DNA from 2 places in the Aminivibrio pyruvatiphilus genome. Region 2 is predicted to be linked to the other one. Evidence: riboswitches for the same ligand, from Rfam matches in the RefSeq annotation. Region 2 holds a riboswitch; the other holds the start of a gene.
What was found. Region 2 has a riboswitch for thiamine pyrophosphate ahead of thiT (energy-coupled thiamine transporter ThiT). Riboswitches for the same ligand answer to the same signal wherever they lie in the genome.
Positions count from the first base shown of each region.

Region 1: linked by a shared signal. The riboswitch ahead of C8D99_RS13320 (ABC transporter ATP-binding protein) and the one ahead of thiT (energy-coupled thiamine transporter ThiT) in region 2 are both predicted to bind thiamine pyrophosphate.

Region 1 is NZ_SORI01000025.1:1,502-11,073, reverse strand. Features, by position in the region: gene gyrA (DNA gyrase subunit A) at 1-247, shown strand, start outside; gene C8D99_RS13360 (phosphatidylserine decarboxylase) at 244-867, shown strand; gene thiD (bifunctional hydroxymethylpyrimidine kinase/phosphomethylpyrimidine kinase) at 1,201-2,013, shown strand; gene thiM (hydroxyethylthiazole kinase) at 1,965-2,834, shown strand; gene thiE (thiamine phosphate synthase) at 2,831-3,466, shown strand; gene C8D99_RS13340 (hypothetical protein) at 3,450-4,391, opposite strand; gene thiW (energy coupling factor transporter S component ThiW) at 4,501-5,022, opposite strand; gene C8D99_RS13330 (ABC transporter substrate-binding protein) at 5,000-5,935, opposite strand; gene C8D99_RS13325 (ABC transporter permease) at 5,980-6,726, opposite strand; gene C8D99_RS13320 (ABC transporter ATP-binding protein) at 6,723-7,457, opposite strand; TPP riboswitch at 7,513-7,622, opposite strand; gene C8D99_RS13315 (alpha/beta hydrolase) at 7,751-8,602, shown strand; gene C8D99_RS13310 (prepilin peptidase) at 8,535-9,308, opposite strand; gene C8D99_RS13305 (universal stress protein) at 9,472-9,572, shown strand, end outside.
Region 2 is NZ_SORI01000009.1:7,353-16,924, forward strand. Features, by position in the region: gene C8D99_RS08030 (B12-binding domain-containing radical SAM protein) at 1-1,164, opposite strand, end outside; gene C8D99_RS08035 (VIT1/CCC1 transporter family protein) at 1,326-2,198, shown strand; gene C8D99_RS08040 (MSMEG_6728 family protein) at 2,249-2,755, shown strand; gene C8D99_RS08045 (agmatinase family protein) at 2,762-3,757, shown strand; TPP riboswitch at 3,788-3,895, shown strand; gene thiT (energy-coupled thiamine transporter ThiT) at 3,934-4,449, shown strand; gene C8D99_RS08055 (A/G-specific adenine glycosylase) at 4,406-5,509, opposite strand; gene glgB (1,4-alpha-glucan branching protein GlgB) at 5,610-7,529, shown strand; gene C8D99_RS08065 (Zn-dependent hydrolase) at 7,582-8,826, opposite strand; gene C8D99_RS08070 (DMT family transporter) at 8,829-9,572, opposite strand, start outside.

The DNA.
Region 1 (9,572 bases), on a different contig from region 2:
GGGCGTCAAGGCCATGAACCTGGGAAGGAAGACCGGTCCGCTCGTCGGAAGCTGGGCGGTGGCCGAGGAGGACGAAATCATGGTCATCACCTCCAGGGGAAGGATGATCCGGGTCGCCGTGGCAGAGATCCCGAGGCTGAGCAGGACTGCCATGGGAACTATTACAGTGCGGCTCGACGAAGGCGATTCCGTGGCGGACGTGAGCGTGGTCTGCGGCGATGAATGCGTGGAGGAGAGCAGGCCGTGAAAATAGCCCGGGACGGATATCCGCTGATAGCGTTTGTCGCCTTCATGCTGCTCGGGAGCCTGTATTTCGTCCCCATGGTGGGGCTGTTCCTTGCCCCCCTCCTCGGGCTGGTGGTCTGGTTTTTCCGGGATCCTGAAAGGGTTCCCGACGGGCCCGGATTTCTTTCCCCCGCCGACGGGAAAGTGGTGGAGGTGGTTGAAACGGAGCATCCCTTCACGGGCAGGGCGGTGAAGGTTGGAATTTTCATGAATCCTCTCAGTGTTCACGTCAACCGCGTTCCCTGTGAAGGAACGGTGGAATGGATGGAGTACATTCCCGGGAGGAAGTGGATGGCCTTTGAACCCAAGGCATCGGAACTCAACGAGAGAATGTGCGTGGGACTTGCCACCGGTCATGGGCCGGTGATGCTCGTCCAGGTCGCGGGATTCCTTGCCCGCCGCATCGTCTGCAGGCTCCGGAAGGGCGACAGGCTCGCCCGGGGCGAACGGTTCGGCATGATAAAGATGGGGTCGAAAGTCGACGTCTACCTTCCTGCCGGAGTGCAGCTGAAGACAGCGGTGGGAAAAAAAGTTTTCGCAGGCAGAACCGTTCTGGGAGGGATGGCCGGTGAAAAATCGTAGAAAGCGGGGGTAGCCTCCCTTTCCGGAAGATCGCTCCGAACATGGTGGCCAGCGAACTGGTCCGGTTCGACCGGGAAAAATGGCTTTCACGGGATAACGGAGACGGCGAGACGGCGGAAAAGAAAGCCTGAGACCGCTCAGCACATGACAACAGAATACCGGGGGGAGCTGCTGCGGGCTGAGAGGAAGGCTGATTGGGCCTTCGACCCCTTACCTGATCCGGGTAATGCCGGCGTAGGGAGTGCCGTCACCGGAACGAGCTTCAGGGAGGACGGAAAAATGACAGGAGCCCCGCGGACTGAAGGGGCTCCTGTCTTATTTGGAGGTGGAATCATGGAAATCTACAGGGGAATCACAGTCTCCATCGCCGGGAGCGATTCCGGCGGAGGAGCGGGAATACAGGCGGACCTGAAAACCTGCGCCGCCCTTCGGGTGTTCGGCATGACGGTCATCACGGCCCTGACGGCCCAGAACAGCCGGGAGGTCAGCGCGGTCTGGAATGTCCCGCGGGAGATGATCCGGGCACAGATGGACGCCCTTTGGTCCGATTTCCCCGTCGGGGCGGCCAAGACGGGGATGCTGGCCCTTCCGGAAACAATTCTGGAAGTGGCGGAAGGCATACGGCGGTGGAAAGTCGGCAATCTCGTGGTAGACCCGGTGATGATCGCCCAGAGCGGGGCATCCCTCATAGCCGACGAGGCGGTGGAGGTTCTGCGGACGGAGCTTCTTCCCCTGGCGCTCCTGGTGACGCCCAATATCCCCGAGGCGGAACGTCTTTCCGGCATGACAATAGAATCGGTGGAGGACATGGAGAAGGCGGCGGAAGCCATCGGCCGGAAAGGCCCCGGCGCGGTTCTGGTGAAGGGAGGCCACAGGATGCAGGCCGACTCCGTCACGGACGTATTCTATTGCAGGGGGCGGCTGGAGAGGTTCACCGACTCCCGCATCCATACGGAGAATACCCACGGAACGGGATGCACCCTGAGCGCAGCCATAGCGGCGGAGCTGGCTTCGGGTTCCTCCCTCGAGGAAGCGGTCCGGCGGGGAAGGCAGTATCTCCGCCTTGCCCTGAAATCAGGCTTTCGTCCCGGTACTGGGTGGGGGCCTCTCGGTCATGCGGTGACCCCTCCGTGGACGGAGAAATAGGACTCGCAGCCCTTTCCCCCCGATCGTGGGCAGAGGTCCTGGCTCGAGTGCGTCGGCTGCGCCCTCTGGTCTATACCATCACCAGCTTCGTGTCGGCATCCTTCCAGGCGGACGGGACCCTTGCCGCCGGAGGCTCCCCCGTGATGTCCAGATGTCCCCGGGAGGCGGCGGAGCTGGCGGCTTCAGCGGACTCCCTCGTGATCAACACGGGAACTCCCGACGGGAGCGCCCTTCTGGCAATGAAGCGGGCTATGAAGGCGGGGAAAAATATCGTCTTCGACTCCGTAGGCTACGGAGCGACAACCTTCAGGACGGCGGCAGTCGACATGCTGCTTTCAGCCGTCAGCCCCTCCGTAATAAAGGGGAACTACGGAGAAATACGGCTTCTCGCAGGCGAGCCCGGGGAGGTGAGGGGTGTGGATTCCGGAAGCGAATCCGCCCCTCCCGTACCGGCCATGCGGGCACTCGCCGGGCGGACCGGGGCCCTCATCTGCGCCACGGGCCCGGTGGATGTCCTTGCCGACGAAACGTCGGCCCTGTTTTTTCCCGGGGGGAGTCCTCTCATGGCGAAAATCTCGGGAGGGGGCTGCCTTCTCGGATCCCTCATGGGTGTGCTCATCTCCCGGGGGCCTGCTCCCGCGGCAGCTTCAGCCGCCATTGTCATGCTCCGGCTTGCCGCGGAACGGGCTGAAGAAAGGGCGATGGGACCGGGCTCATTCCGGGCGGCGCTGCTGGACGAGCTTGCATCCCTTTCGCCGGAAGATCTGATGTCCCAGGGGCGGCGCCTGTGCGCGCCGCCGGAAGGAGGAAGCGGAGCATGAATCTCAGAGAGGCTTTGAAGCTGTATGTGATCCCCGACAGCAGGATCGGGGCTCCCCGTTCCATCGAAGAGCAGGCGGAGCTTGCCCTTGACGGCGGAGCCACCATGATCCAGCTCAGGGACAAGAAAATGAGCGGCCGGGAACTGTACGAAACCGCCTGCAGGCTTTCCGCCCTCTGCAGAAGCAGGGGAGCGGCCTTCGTGGTGAACGACCGGTTCGACATTGCCCTTGCCGCAGGAGCCCACGGCGTGCACCTTGGGCAGGAAGATCTTCCGGTGTCGGTCGTCAGGAGGATCGTGCCTGCAGGGTTTCTCGTCGGGGCGACGGCTCACTCCACGGAAGAGGGGCGGCTGGCCGAGGAACAGGGGGCGGATTATGTGGGAATCGGCGCCGCCTTTCCCACGGGTACGAAAACAGTCGCTTCCGTGATCGGCGTAGGAGGCGTCAGGGCGATCCGTGAAGCCCTTTCCCTTCCCTCGGTGGCCATCGGCGGGATCAGCGAGGAAAACGCAGCCGAAGTCCTCTCTGCCGGAGTGGATGGAATAGCCGTAGTGTCATCCGTCGTGGGAAGGCCGGATATTGCCGGAGCAGCCCGGCGGCTGGCGGAGAAGGTGTTCAGCGGAAAACCCTGAACATGAGCAGGAGGGTAAGCAGAACAGCCCCGCTGCCCGCGAGCAGAAGAAGCACAGATGGTGGAATGGGAGGTCCGTTCTCCCCGTCGCTTTCCGCTTTCGGTTCGGGGGAAACCGGCGCCGTTTCTCCGGAGGGAGATTCCGGCCGGGCCCTGCGGAGCCTGGTATTTCCCTCGAGGGTCACCACTCCGTTGAACTCGTCGGAAAGGCGGGTGAGTACGGTGAAATTACCTTGGCGGTCCCTGTGGACGGAAAGCACTTCAGCTCTCACCGCGCCGTCGAAGCCGGGTTCGGCGGTGCGCAGTCTTTCCCGGAGGGGCGACTCCTCGGAAGGGAGAATGACGACAATACAATCCCCCTTTTCCAGCGCTGCCACTGGTACGCCTTTTACGGGATCGATACTTGGAGTGCAGGGGATAAGGAAGCTGATGCCTCCTCCGGTTTCATCCTGCTCTGCCGCGGCCGTGTCTCCGGCGAGGAACCCCGGTCCCAGCAGATCCGCAATTTCGGAGGAATTTTTCCTTTCCGTTTTGATGTACGCCGTTGCCCTGTAGCCGAGTCGGGCTGCCATCTCCTCCCTGATCCGCTCCTCCAGGGTCCGGTTCCCCCCCTCGCCCTTGTCAAGGCCCTCTCTCACCGCCTCGGGAGTGAGCACTTCCCCGAGAATTCCTTCGAGAGATGAACGAAGGGTCGCCGGGAGCTTTTTTCCCGTTTCGTCCCGGCGGCCCGACAGTTTTTCCGTATGGGCGATGAAGGGGCGGATTTCCGATTCCACGGAGACGGCGGTCTCGTCTTCCTCTCCCGTGCCGGCAAAACCTATGCCCGAGGTACACACCCCGGCCGGGGAAAGAATTTCGTAGAAAAAAGCCGTAATTTTTTCCGTCTTTGATCTCCTGATGGAAAGAAAGCACTTCAGAATATTCAACGGTATGATTTGCTGAGCAGCAGTCACCTGGAAAATCTCCTCTTCACGGTCCGTAGTACCAGAATTATAAAGGAGTTTATTCTCCCGGTGAAGAGTAGTTCCCGCCGGTTTATTTCTCTCCTGCGAAAAACGGGGAGAGAGATGTCCTCCCCAGGGCGTGGACCAGTCCCATGCCCAGGAGCGCACCGGGAACGCTGCTGGCAAGAAAGGCCCCCATCAGCACAGACATGCCTGCGGCCTTCCCGACGGCCGGGCCGAGGATCCAGGCGGAAATCGCCGCCCCGGCAAATCCTGTCCCGAGAGGTTCGGCCAGGGCTGCCCATGGTTTCCCGAAATACCTGAAGGCCAGGCCGGCCGCTATGGCGCCGGGGATGCTCCCCGGGAAGGCGAAGAGGGTGCCGGTTCCCGTCATGTTCCGAACGAGGCTGGTAACGAAGGCGGCTCCTGCGGCCCACCACGGGCCCAGCGCGGCCCCTGCGAGGACGTTCACCGTGTGCTGGAAGGGGTAGCACCGGGTGGGTCCCATGGGGAAAGAAACCCCTGAAAGAAGCAGTCCCGAAGCAACAAGCAGCCCGGTGAAGGTCAGCTTTCGGATCCGTGCTTTTCCGTTACCTTTCAGCCACGATTTCATGAACGTTCACTTCCTTTTCAATCATTCCCCACTGAAGGGCAAACTCAGCGAAGGTTTTCCAGCGGACGGCGTCGAGCCTGGTGTCCGGTCCGAACCAGGGCCTTGTTTTTTCAAAAGCCTTCCTTTCCATCTCCCTTGGAGCTTCCGGAACAGCCTCGAAATAGAGGGCCAGGGCCTCCTCCGGATGGGCTTTAGTGAAAGCGAGAGCTTCCTCCACTGCATCGAGGAACCGCCGTATCGTTTCCCCTTTCCTGTTCCAGATCATTGTCCCGGCCACGAACACCAGTTCGTCATAGGATGGGATGCCGAATTTTTCAAGCTCGAAGAAAGAAGCAGTGTACCCTTCCATCTCCATGGCCACAGGCTCGTAGTTCTTGAAGGGCCCCATAACGGCATCGACCCTGCCTGCCGCCAGGGACTGAAGAATGACGAATCCCACGTTTACGGGCGTGAAACTCCTGATTTCGTTGACGGCAGCGAAGGCATCGAGAAGGTGGTCCATCATGCCGGGAACGGTATAGCCTATGGTCTTTCCCTCGAGGTCGGCAGGTGAGGAGATTCCCTTCCCGTCAAGAAAGAGAAGAGTGGAGAGAGGACTTCCCACAAGGCGCCCCACGGCCTTCAGCGGTATTCCCCCTGAGGCCGCGATGATCGCCTGGGGCTGGTACGAAAGAGCGATGTCCACATGACCTGCGGCGGCGAGCTTCAGGGGATCGGCGCTGTCGGAGGGACTCTGAATCTCCACCGAAAGCCCGTGCTTCAGGAAGATGCCTCCCTGGCGGGCGACGAAGAGGGGAACATGGTCCACGTTGGGAAACCAGTCGAGCATCAGGCTGAGCTTTTCTTCTCCCCCGGCGGGGGATCCGAGGAGCAGCAGGACAAGGAGCATCAGGACGGAGCGGTTTCGTTTCATGACATTTCCTCCAAAGATAGGGATTGTAACGGTGCTGGGCCCCGTCACCGTTTCTTTTCCGTCCACCGGACGGTTTTTTTCTCGAGGAAGCAGACGGCTCCCCACAGCGAAAGGCTGACGGCCGAGAGGACGACGATGGAAGCAAAGACGAGATCAACCCTGAGCCGGGCATTCGCCTGCATCATAAGAAATCCGAGCCCGTCCAGGCTTCCCACCCATTCACCGATGACCGCCCCGATGGCCGCCACCGAGACGGCGACCCGAAGGCCGGCGAAGAAATAAGGGAGAGCCCAGGGCCAGTAGAGATGGCGCAGGGTTGTCAGGAAGCCGGCTCCCATGACGGAAAAAAGGGTTTTCAGTTCCGGGTCGCAGCTCTTGAATCCCTGGAGCAGGGTCACCGTGACCGGAAAAAAGATGATCACCGCAGCCATGGCCACCTTGCTTCCCATGCCGTAACCGAACCAGACCACCAGAAGAGGAGCGGCAGCGAAGACCGGGATCGCCTGGGAGGCGATCAGCAGAGGAGAAAGGGCCTTTTCGAGAGCGGGAGAGAAGAACATGGCGATGGAGAGGGGCACGCCCGCCGCCAGTGAGAGAAGGATCCCGAGAAGAATTTCCAGGGTTGTGGTCAGCCCGTGCCGGAGGAGGAGCGGGGCCTCTGTCACGAGAACGAGCGCCACCCGTGAAGGCGCGGGCAGAAGAAAGGGCGGAAGGGCGAACAGGCGGCAGAAGCTTTCCCAGGCAGCCAGGAAAGCGATGAAAAAAAACAGGGGAAGAGCCGCCTGTCTCATCGTGAACCCTCCCGGAGGAGGTCCAGTATGCTCCGCTTCATTCCGGAGAAAGAGGGGGAATCTTCTCTCGATTCCTTTGTTCCCTCCGGCCGCAGAACCTCCAGTATTCTCATCGGAGGGGGGGAGAGCAGCAGGATGCTGTCGGCGAGCAAAAGGGCCTCTTCCACATCGTGGGTCACCATGAGGATCGTCCTGCCGAAGCGGGACTGCAAAAGCAGAAGCAGTCCCCGGAGGGTCCGCCTGGTAATGGCGTCGAGGGCTGAAAGGGGTTCGTCCAGGAGGGCGACCGGGGCGTCGAACAGAATTGTCCGTGCCAGGGCGCACCGCTGGGCCATTCCTCCGGAAACCTGGCCGGGAAAAAAATCCTCCCGGCCGGAGAGGCCCAGCAGGGAAAAGAGATCCTCCGTCCTGCGGCGATCCTCTTCCGTGGGCGTGCGCTTCACGGTCACGGGCAGAAGGGCGTTTTCCGCCAGGGTCTTCCAGGGGAGAAGAAGATCTTTCTGGGTCATGTAGGCCGCCGCGCCTCTCAGGTCGGGTATCTCCCGTCCGTCAATGGCAAGGCAGCCGCCGTCCCTGGGAAGGACTCCCATGAGGAGGTCGAAGAAGGTGCTCTTTCCGCAGCCTGAAGGCCCCAGGAGCACGGTGAAGCTTCCCCTTTCCGCGGAAAGGGAGAAATCCGAAAACACGGGGCGGCCGTCGAAACTCTTGGAAAAGGATCTGATTTCAAGCATAAAAAAACTCCCGGCTGGGAATGCCGGGAGCGGAAGTATTCATGCATTTGCTTTTTTTGCAACACACGCACTTCCCTTCGCCGGCATGACCCGGATCAGGTTCCAGGGGTCGGAGCCTAAAAGCCCCCTCTCAGCCGGTTCACGCCGACTCCCCCAGTTGCTGTCACGGGTACGATACTCTCTTCGGGGGGATTTGTCAATTTCCCCGGCATTGCTCAAAATGGGGGGGCAAGTTGAAAACGGCGGCGGAAACGGGGATAATTTATCCATAAACGACGAAGGAGGCCGGAAAGATGGATTATGTCACGGCAAAAGCCCCTGGAAGTTTCGGCGACAGGGAGGTTCTCCTGCATTTCTTCCGGGCGGGAACTGATCCGGACACACCGGTGGTTCTGCTTCTGCACGGGGTTCACGGCTGGGCTTCCCCCATGGAGGGGAACAAGTACGGTTTCCTGGCCAGGGAACTCGCGTCCCATGGAATTTCCGCCTGCATCGCCGAAAGCTCCCGGCTGAGAAGGGACAGGGAAACCTTCGGCGACGACAGGACTTCCTGGGCCACAGCCTCTTTCCGGGGAAAAACCTTCTCTATGGAAGTCTTCGACGCGTGCTCCGCTTTCGAATGCCTCTGCCGAACATTTTCTGTTCCATCACCAGTCCTCTGGGGGTTTTCCCTGGGGGGGCTGATTTCGGTCCTCATCACAGGGAACAAAACGGCAGGTTATATCGCCGGAACCGGGCTGACTCCTCCCCGGGAAGGAAAGGCGGCCGGCCTCATCATTTCCGGCAGCGGCGACGAAATACGTCCGGAGGCCTCCGGCAGGCTCTCCCTGCCTATCCTTGACAGTCTCGGCGGCAAAACGGAGCTCCTCCGGGCCGCATCGGAGGCGTCTCCCGAATTTGCCCTCTTTTTTTACGGAAGCGGGGACGAAAGTTTCAGCGAAGAGTCCTCCCGGCGGATTTTCGACAGGCTTCCCCTCCCGGAAACCAGAAAGGAGTTCCGAATCATTTCGGGGGCGGATCATTCCTTCCGGAAAAAAAACGGGGTTCCCTCCCGGGAACCCCTCGAGGAGATGCTTCTTATCTCCAGGGCAGCCCTGGATCGATATTTGCGAGGGAAAGGATCCACGGCCCGAACAGAAGGGTGAGCACCCCTCCCAGGGCCAGGAAGGGAACCAGCGGCACGGCGTCTTTTCTTCCCAGTTTCCCTGCGGCAAGAAGGGCGAGGGAGAACACTCCGCCTGCCATGAAGCCGAGGTACAGTGTCAGCAGGGTGAATTTCCATCCCAGAAGTACCCCCGTTCCCGCCGTCAGAGTGGCATCGCCCCAGCCCATGCCTCCTCTGGAAAGAAGAATGATGAGAGCGATAACGGCAAAGCCTGCCGCTGCCCCGAGAAAGCCGTCGAGAAGGGAGCCTCCCCCGGGCAGAAGCCTGAGGACAACACCGCAGATTCCCATGACCAGGGGAAAAATATCGAAAACATAGCCTTCCTCCAGGTCGGTAAGGGCGTTGAGAAACAGGCCGAACGCCGCCGCCAGGGAAAGAAGCAGGGAAACGGAAAGACCCCAGCGCCAGGCAAGCAGGCCTCCCATGGCGGCACCGCAGATTTCCGCCCCCGCGTACCGGAAGGCGATTCTGCCGCCGCAATAGCGGCAGCGGCCGCGGAGAAGCACCCAGGACAGGACGGGAACGAGATCCCTCCAGCACAGGACGGCGCCGCACCGGGGGCATTTGGACCGGCTTCCGCCCCACCAGGATGTGCCCGCGACACTGCGCCCGGCGACAACGTTCAGAAAAGAGCCCAGGGATGCGCCGAGAAGAGTGAAGAACAGAACGACCAGCCAGGAATCCACGCAATTTCCTCCCCCAGGAACAACCGGATATGGAGACATTTATAGCATACTTCGACAGGTTTCTCAGAAAAAAATTGAACAACTGCCCGGAAATATCGTATAATTTTACAGTAGGAACATTGTGTTTCAAGCTCTGAAAAAGAGAATGTGAGGAGGGAGACCCATGTCCGGAAAAATTCTTGTGGCGGTCGATATGAGCAAGATGTCCGAGGAGGTGTTCGCCTACGGATGTTCCATGGCGCTCCGTCTCAAGGCCGAGGCGGC
Region 2 (9,572 bases):
TGCGGGGAGCGTCGCGGCAGCCTCTTCAAAGGACGGGGTTCCCGGAACGGGGGAAAACTCCGCAATTCTCGGATTGCCGCCGTGTTCCAGGACGAAGCGGATGGAACGCTCCACCGATTCAACCGACTGGCCCGGCACTCCGGCGAGGATGTAGGTCTCCATCTGCCGGTCCGAAAAGCCGGCTTTCCTGAGGGAAGCCAGGGCGGACAGGTATTCTTCGTCTGATGTCTTGTCCGATCCTCTGTGCTGCATGCCCGGGTCAGAGCTTTCAAAACTGAGCCGCAGGGTCTGGAATCCGCTTTTCTTGAGCACCGAAGCGCATTCGCCGTCGATCTCCCGGACGTGGAGGCCGTTGGGGGTGTGGAGTCCGAGGCCGGGGTACCGTTCGTTCAACGTTTCGAGAAGGGGGTACAGATGCCGTTCCTTTCCTGTCAGGAGGGCGTCGTCGTAGAAGGCAAGATCTCTGACTTCACCGCTCGAGAGCTGCCGTGCCGCGTCTTCCAGCACGAGAGCGGGATCCCTTCTCCTGCAGGACGGCTCGAGGAGGCGGGAGGCGCAGTATTCGCACCGGAAGGGGCAGCCGAAGGTCGTGGCCAGGACGCCGTACCGCAGTCCCAGGTACAGGTCGGTGGCCGGCAGGGAAAAATCGAGGTCCAGAGGTTCCGTCTGGATCATGTCGGCTCCCGAGAGTTTTGCGTGGTCCGGGCAGAGCCGGGCATACACCCCGCCGAGGATCACCGGGATGCCGGGGAACACCTCCCGGAGGGTCTGGATGCAGCTGAAGACTCCGCCGTACCAGTAGGTCATCATGGAGGTCACGAGAATGTAGTCGGGGGCAGGGCAGCTTTCAAGGAGGACGCGGAAATCTTCTTCGCCGAGACCGAAACGGTGATATCTCCTCGGTATTCCGGCGAGGCAGGCCGGCTTGGGTATCTCCGTCTTCCTGACGGCGTTTCTTCCGAAGGAGAGATCTCCCGTCCGTCCCTCAAAGATGCAGTCCGCCAGGAAGACCGTGTTTCCCTGGCGGCGGAGGAGGTCCAGCAGGAAGAGGAGCCCCAGGGGCTTGGCCCACAGGTCGAAAAAGGTGAAATCATGGACTGGGGGGTTGACCCCCAGGACCACGGCTCCCGTCATTTTGCGAAAGAAGGACGACAGATCGGACACGGCGGCATCTCCTTCCCGAAATCCCCTCCCGAGGCGGAAGGGGAGAGATCATGCCGTGGAGTATAATAGCAAAAACGTGCCGGTACGGAGCGGCGACGGGCAGGAATAGATCCCGTCCATTTTTTTACCGGAGCGGAAATCTGTCCACCGGGAGAATTCTGATGAAGTCTGTAACCGAAGAAACACGGTCGATCCTTCTTGAGTTTCAGCGGACGGAGATCACGGAGCATGCCATTTACTCGGCACTGGCGGGGCGGCTGAAGGGCCCCAACAGGGACCTGTTCCGGAGAATCGCCGAAGATGAAAAGCGGCACGCTTCCGTCTGGGAGCGGTACACCGGTGTTTCCCTTTCTCCGGACAGGTGGAAGGTGGTCCTTTTCGTCCTGCTTGCCATGGTGATGGGCATCACCTTCGCCATCAAGCTCATGGAAAAGGGTGAGGAACGGGCGGAGAAGAACTACGGCGCGGTGAAGGAGGCCATTCCCGAAGCCGCCGAAATTCTCAGGGAGGAGACGGAGCACGAGGCAGCCCTTGCCGACCTCATCGACGAAGAGCGCCTCCGGTACATGAGCTCCATGATCCTCGGGCTGAACGACGCCCTGGTGGAGCTGACGGGAGCTCTGGCGGGCTTCACCTTCGCCCTGGGCAGCGGCAAGGTGGTGGCCATGGCGGGAAGCATCACCGGCATCGCTGCTGCCCTTTCCATGTCGGCGTCCGAGTACCTCTCCCAGAAGTCCGAGGAGGGAGACCGGAAGCCCCTCAAGGCGGCGGTGTACACGGGCATTGCCTACCTGGGCACCGTGGTGGTGCTGGTCTTCCCCTATATGGTTTTTGACAGTCCCTTTGCGGCCCTGGCGCTGACCCTGCTGAACGGCGTTGGCATCATTCTGTTCTTCACCTTTTTCATGTCGGTGGTCCGGGATGCGCCCTTCCGGAAGAGCTTTCTCGAGATGCTTTCCATCAGCCTCGGCGTGGCGGGCATCTCCTTCCTCATCGGATACCTCGCCAGGCTTTTTCTCGGCGTGGAGCTCTGACGATATCGGTCCGGTCAGGGACAGACCTTGAGTGAACCGAAGGAGACATCATGCAGACCTTTCTTCCCTACCCCGATTTTTTCCGGTCCGCAGAGGTGCTGGATGTCCGGAGGCTCGGAAAGCAGAGGGTGGAGGCCTTCCAGCTTCTGAACGCTCTGTCGCCGGAGTACGCTCTCCGGGGGTGGCGGAATCACCCGGCCCGGATCATGTGGAGCGCCCATCCGTCGGCCCTTGCCTTCTACGGGGTGGTGGTGTGCCGACGATGGACCGGGCTGGGCTACCGGGACACCTGCAGGGACAAGATCCTGGGCGCACTGAATATCATGGGCGGCGACGGCGACGAGGAACGGCTCGAAGGGCGGTACCGGGACGCCCTCGCCGGGAAGGGACGGGAGTTTCTGCCTCCCTGGTTCGGCGACGAAACCTTCCACCGGTCCCACCGCTCGAACCTCCTGCGAAAGGATCCCGAGTGGTACGGCCGGTTCGGTTGGAGCGAAGGACCAGATCTTCCCTACGCCTGGCCTGTCCCGGCGGCTGAAGAAATGAAAAGGAGCTGACAGAAAGTGAAACCCTTTACCGACCCGGCCTATGCCGGCATTGCCACGTTCCTGAGAGCCCCCGCAAGTGCCCCGGACGACCTTCGGGAGGGGGATATCGCCATTGCGGGCATTCCCTTCGACACCACCTGCGGCTCCCGGCAGGGGGCCCGTTTCGGGCCGAGGGGCATCCGCGAGGGAAGCCTGCATTTCGTCTACCAGATGGACGCCCTGAACAAGGGGGACAAGACCATGATCAACGCCGTCACGGGAGAGACGGTCCGGTTTCCCTTCCGGGACGCGGTCCGTGACCTTGGGGACTTCACCGTGTATCCCGCCGACGTGGAGCGCACCTCCGCTTCCGTGAGGGACGGGGTGGAGGAGATAGTCCTGAAGGGTGCCTTTCCCGTGCTGCTCGGCGGCGACCATTACGTCACCTTTCCGGCCGTGGAGGGGTTCGAGCGGGCGTGGAAGAAGAAAAAAGCCGCTCCGAAACTGGGCTATATTCACATCGACTCCCACCTCGACCTGTCCGATGACACGGAGGCCTGGGGCAGGCTCTACCACGGCTCCACGGCGAGACGGGTGAGCGAGCTTGAATGCTTCTCGCCCTCAAACATGGTCTGGATCGGTGCGAGCGGAGGGTTCGTCAGCAGGGACAGGTGGGATTTCCTGCAGAATTCGGGGACCGTCCAGTTCTCCATGGCCGATATCGAATCCCTGGGCGTCGGCGAAGTGGTCCGCCGGGCGGCGGCCATCGCTTCCGCCGGCTGCGATTCAGTGTACGTCACCATCGATATCGACGTGGTGGACCATGCTTTTGCCCCGGGGACGGGGTCCTATGTCTACGGAGGCATTACGTCCTTCCAGTTCCTTCAGCTTATGGACGCTCTCCGCACGGTGCCCGCCGGGGCCGTGGACCTGGTGGAAGTCGCCCCACCCCTGGACCCGACGGGAACCACGTCCCGCCTTGCGGCCACGGGTCTCATCCGGTTTCTTCTTCCCCGGCTCTCGGGGCGGTGACCGGAAAGGAAGAGTGGAGTATAATAGGCTCATTCGCATCGGGGGAGTCCGAAAAGGACTGAGAGGGGGCATCGCCGCCCCGACCCCTGGAACCTGATCCGGGTCATGCCGGCGAAGGGAAGGTGCCCGCTTCAAGGACATTCCTCCGATGCATATCTGCAAAGGAGGATTTTTTTATGGCCGGTGATAAAAACAGGATTCTTGTGGAAGGCGCCCTCGCTGTGGCCCTTTCGGTTGTCTTTTCTGCGCTGAGACTCTGGACCATGCCCCAGGGAGGCTCCATCACCCTGGAGATGGTGCCTCTCTTCCTCTTCGCCCTGCGGAGGGGAGGAAAGGCCGGATGTTTCGCCGGCGCTGTCTCAGGTCTCATGCAGCTCATGACGGGGGGCTACGTGGTGCATCCCCTTCAGGCTGTGCTGGACTATCCGGCGGCCTTCGGCGTTCTCGGCCTGGCCGGGTTTTTCGCAGGCAGGCCCCTGGCCGGAATGGCCCTTTCGGGGCTGCTGCGGTTCGGATGCCATGTTCTCTCCGGCGTGATCTTCTTCGGCAGCTTCGCCCCCGAGGGGACCAACGTCTGGCTCTATTCCTCGGTCTACAACGGCTCGTTCCTTCTTCCCACCCTGATTGTGTCCGCCGTGCTGGTGCACCTCATTCTGCCCCGGCTTTCGGTGTTCGGGACAGGCAGGCGATAAGCCCCGCCCGGAAGAGCATCTTCCGTACCCTGGCGCTCCCGGCGGGGAGGGGAAGGGAGGCGAGTTCGTCACCTCCGGCCCATCTCCCGCCGGGAGCGTTCTCTTCCAGGCCGTCCGGAACCGGAACGATCACCACCCGGAGGGTGATGCGCCACCGGGTGAAGGAGCACCGGATCAGGCCGAAATCAGCCCCTTCGGTCCGAGAAAGCGCATGGGGCAGGAGAGGCTCCGCCGGGGGAGCTTCCCAGGGGAACTCTTCGAAGCCGGCCCAGAGTCCCCGGGAAGGGCGCTTCCGGAGATAGACTTTTCCATCCCTGAGAAGGACGAGCATGCGCCCCTCCGCCGTCTCCCCCTTTTCCCGCCTGGAAAAGACGGGCCGGAGCAGGGCGGTTCCCCGTTCGCGGGCGCGGCAGACGCCTGATAGGGGGCATTCACCGCACTTGGGCGACCGGGGGACGCAGAGGGTAGCCCCCAGCTCCATCACCGCCTGGTTGAAGTCCCCGGGGCGGTCCCGGGGAAGCATGAGGGAAAAGGCCTCCCGGACGGCTCCCTCGCCGGCGGAACGGTCCACGGGGCAGCCGAGGTCAAGAAGGCGGGAGAAGACCCGTTTCCCGTTGGCGTCTACCGCCGGAACGGGAAGGCCGAAGGCGATGCTCGCCACCGCTCCGGCTGTGTAGGGGCCTACTCCCGGAAGAGCCAGGAGTTCCTCGTAGGACTCCGGAAGCTTTCTGCCCAGGGTATCGGCGATCACCTTCGCCGCTGCCCGGAGGTTCCGTGCCCTGCCGTAATAGCCCAGTCCCTCCCATGCCTTGAGGACGTCCTCCTCGGGGGCGCGGGCAAGGGCTTCCGCCGTGGGGAAGAGGCCGGTCCACCGGAGGTAGTAGTCCGCTGCCCGGGATGTCTGGGTCTGCTGCAGCATCACCTCGGAAATCCAGATTTTGTACGGGTCAGTGGTCTCCCTCCAGGGAAAGGGACGCCGGACCCTGTCATACCAGTCCAGAAGGGCTGATGCCGCCTGCTCCGCTCCCTGCCGGGAGGTGAAGAGTTCCTTTTTCGTCATGAAATAACTCCTTCCGTGTTTCAGTGAAAAACGGTTCTCTCTGCCGTCATAGGGTACAATAACTTTCAGATCGATGCACCACCTGGGGGAGGAGAGAACCATGGCCGGAGCAGAAAAAACGGAGTATGATTTTTCCCTTTTCGGGGAGATGGACTCGTATCTCTTCCGGGAGGGGAACCATTGCCGCCTGTACGAAAAGCTCGGTGCCCACGTCGCGGAACACGGCGGGAAGCGGGGAACATATTTCGCCGTCTGGGCCCCGAACGCCGAGGAAGTGAGCGTGACAGGCACCTTCAACGGGTGGAACAGGACCGCCAACTATCTCTCTCCCCGGAAGGACAGCTCCGGCGTCTGGGAGGGCTTCATCCCGGGCGTGGAAAAAGGGGCGCTCTACAAGTACTCCCTCCGCACACGCCGGGGGAGAGTCATCGAGAAAGGGGATCCCTTCGCCAGTTTCTGGGAAGTGTCCCCCAAGACGGCCTCCATCGTCTGGCCCCATGAATACGAATGGGGCGACGGGGAGTGGATGGCCTCCAGAAGTGAGAAAAACGCCCTCGGCGCCCCCATGTCGGTGTACGAGGTCCATATCGGCTCATGGAGGAGGAATCCCGTGGAGGGGTTCCGGTCCCTCTCCTACCGGGAGCTCGGCCATGAGCTGGGGGACTACGCCCTGTCCATGGGGTTCACCCACGTGGAGCTGCTCCCGGTGATGGAGCACCCCTTCTATGGCTCGTGGGGATACCAGACCCTGGGGTACTTCGCCCCCTCGAGCCGGTACGGCACCCCGGAGGATTTCATGTACATGGTGGACGTGCTGCACCAGAAGGGCATCGGGGTGATCCTCGACTGGGTGCCCTCCCACTTCCCGGCCGACGCCTACGGACTGGCGAAGTTTGACGGCACGTGCCTTTTCGAGCACGAGGATCCCCGCAAAGGCTACCACCCCGACTGGGGAAGCTGGATTTTCAACTACGGCCGGAACGAGGTGCGGGGGTTTCTTCTGAGCAGCGCCTTCTTCTGGCTCGACCGGTTCCACGCCGACGGCCTGAGGGTGGATGCCGTGGCCTCCATGCTCTACCTGGACTATTCCCGGAAGGCGGGGGAGTGGATTCCCAACCGGTTCGGCGGCAGGGAGAATCTCGAGGCCATCAGCTTCCTGAAGAAGCTGAACGAGGCCGTATACAGCGATTTCCCCGACGTGCAGACCATCGCCGAGGAGTCCACCGCCTGGCCCATGGTCACCCGCCCCGTGTTCGTGGGGGGGCTGGGATTCGGCATGAAATGGAACATGGGGTGGATGCACGACACTCTCGCCTTCATGTCGAAAGACCCGGTGTACCGGAAATACAGCCACGACAAGATCACCTTCAGCATAATGTACGCCTTCACGGAGAACTTCCTTCTCCCCTTTTCCCATGACGAGGTGGTCCACGGAAAGGGTTCCATGCTGGGCAAGATGCCGGGGGACGCCTGGCAGAAGTTTGCCTGTCTCCGCCTGCTCTACGGCTATATGTTCGCCCACCCCGGGAAGAAGCTCCTGTTCATGGGGTGCGAATTCGGCCAGGGGAAGGAGTGGAACCATGACGACAGCCTCCAGTGGGACCAGCTTTCCATCCCGGAGCACAGGGGGATTTCCCTTCTCGTTGCGGAGCTGAACAGGGTATACCGGCAGGAGACTGCCCTCCACGAGCTGGATTTCACTCCTGACGGCTTCGAGTGGTGTGATTTCTCCGACTGGGAAAAGAGCGTGGTCTCCTTCGTCCGGAAGAATTCCTCCGGCGGCATGGTCCTGGCAGTGTTCAACTTCACCCCGGTACCCAGGCTCCATTACCGCATCCCCGTCCCCTGCGGGGGCTACTGGCGGGAGATAGTGAACAGCGACGCCGGGGAATACGGCGGTTCGGGGTTCGGCAACTATGGGGGCCTTCATTCGGAGGAGCTTCGGTGGAAACAGAGCGAACACTCCCTCTGCCTCACCCTTCCTCCCCTGGGGATGCTGCTGCTGAAACTGGAACGGTAAAGAAGGGGCGGACCCGGACAGGTCCGCCCCTTTCCCATTGTGACGGTGTGTTTCAGACCGCGGTCTTCGCCAGGGAGAGCACCGCGCCGAGGACCACGTCCACGCCCTTCTTGATCTGGCCGTAGTCGGTCCACTCCTCAGGGCAGTGGCTCCGCCCTCCCTTGCTGGGAACGAAGACCAGGCCCACGTCCGCGGCCGATGCCATGATCATGGCGTCGTGCCCCGCACCGCTCTGCATGACCTTCGACGTGTAGCTCCGCTTCGCCGCCTCGGCTTCGAAAAGGCCGAGGATCTCCGCCGACATCTCCACGGGCCGGACGGTCAGCTTGTCTGTGACGGATATGGTGACGCCGTGCTTCTTCTCCAGTTCCTTCAGGAAGGCGGCGAAGGACCCGGTCACCTGTTCGAGCTTCTCCATGTACACCGAGCGGACGTCGATGGTGAAGAACACCCTTCCCGGAACGATGTTCGCCCCGCCGGGGAAGACTTCCATCCTGCCCACGGTCCCCACCGTTCCACCGGCGGCTTCCTTCGCTGCCCGGTCGAGGAAGAGGACCGCCTCTGCGGCCGCGGTCAGGGCGTTGCACCGCATGTCCATGGGGGTTGTCCCGGCGTGGTCCGGCCTGCCGAGGATCTCCACTTCCCTCTGGCTGATTCCCACGATGGTCTTGACCAGGCCCAGATCCGTCCCGCCGCTCTCGAGGATGGGGCCCTGTTCGATGTGCATCTCGATGAAGGCCTTCAGGCTGCCCTTTGGCCGGACTGCCTCGCCGATTTTGTCGGGATCGAAGCCGAAGGCTTTCATGGCCTCTGCGGCGGACACGCCGTCCCGGTCTTTGAAGGTGTCCAGGGCCTCCCTGGTGACTTTGCCGGTCATGGCCCTGCTGCCGTAGAGCCCTCCGCCGAACCGGGCTCCTTCTTCTTCCACTAGGGCGGCGAACTCCAGGGGGTGCTCCGCGGCGATGCCGTTCTCTTGGAGAACCCTGGCGATTTCCAGGCCCATGACCACCCCCGCCGGGCCGTCGAAGGCCCCGCCGTTCTTCACCGAGTCGAAATGGGATCCGATCATGACAGCCGGCGCCCCGGGAACGGTTCCCTCCCGCCGTCCGAACAGGTTTCCTGCCGCGTCCTCGAAGACCGTAAGCCCTGCCCCTTTCATTTCCGAGGCGATGTAGTCCCTGGTCATCCGGTCCTCCTTCGAGAAGGAGAACCTCGTCATGCCCTTCCCGGGCGTTGCCGTGAACCCGGCCATGGTTTCGATGTCCTTTCTGATCCTCTCTGTTTTTGCCTCCAGCATGTCTATCCTTCCTTTCTTCTCTTGTGCGGTTCGTTCTTTTCCTCTTGTGACGCGATGAAAATCCCCGCCAGGATGAGGGCCCCTCCCGCCGCCTTGCCCAGGGTCACGGGCTCGGAGAGGAAGAGGGCCGCGAGGATGGTGCTGCCGATGGGCTCCCCCAGAAGGCAGAGCGCCACGGTTCCCCCCGAGAGCCAGCGGAGGGCCCAGTTGTAGCTTGAATGGCCCAGGATCTGGGGCACCAGGGCCATGAGAAAGAAGGCAGCCCAGGTTGTCCCGGAATACCCCGAGGGCGGGAGGCCCATGGCGGCCACGATGGCCCACAAGACAAGGGCCGAAGTGCCGTAGTTCAGGGTCACGTAGCCCGTCAGGGACATCCTCGGTCGGACTCTTCTGCCGAAGAGGATGTACAGGGCGGCGAAGAAGCTTCCCAGCAGGGCGAGAAAATCCCCCCAGAGAGCTGTCCCGCCCAGGGCGAAATCCCCCCACCCTATGATGACCCCTCCGGGAAGGGCGAGCAGCAGGCCCTTCTTCAGCCGGGAGGAAAAAGGATCCCCCGTCAGCATGGGAGAGAGCAGCCCCGTCCACAGGGGGATGGCGTTCACGATAACCACGCTGCTCGCCACGGTGGTGTAGAAGAGGGAGGAGATCCACGCGGCGAAGTGCAGGGCGAGGAAGCCCCCCGAGAGAACCACCGTCAGGAGGTCCTTTCTTGAGAGGCCCCGGGCCTCCCGAAGAGTACCCGCGCC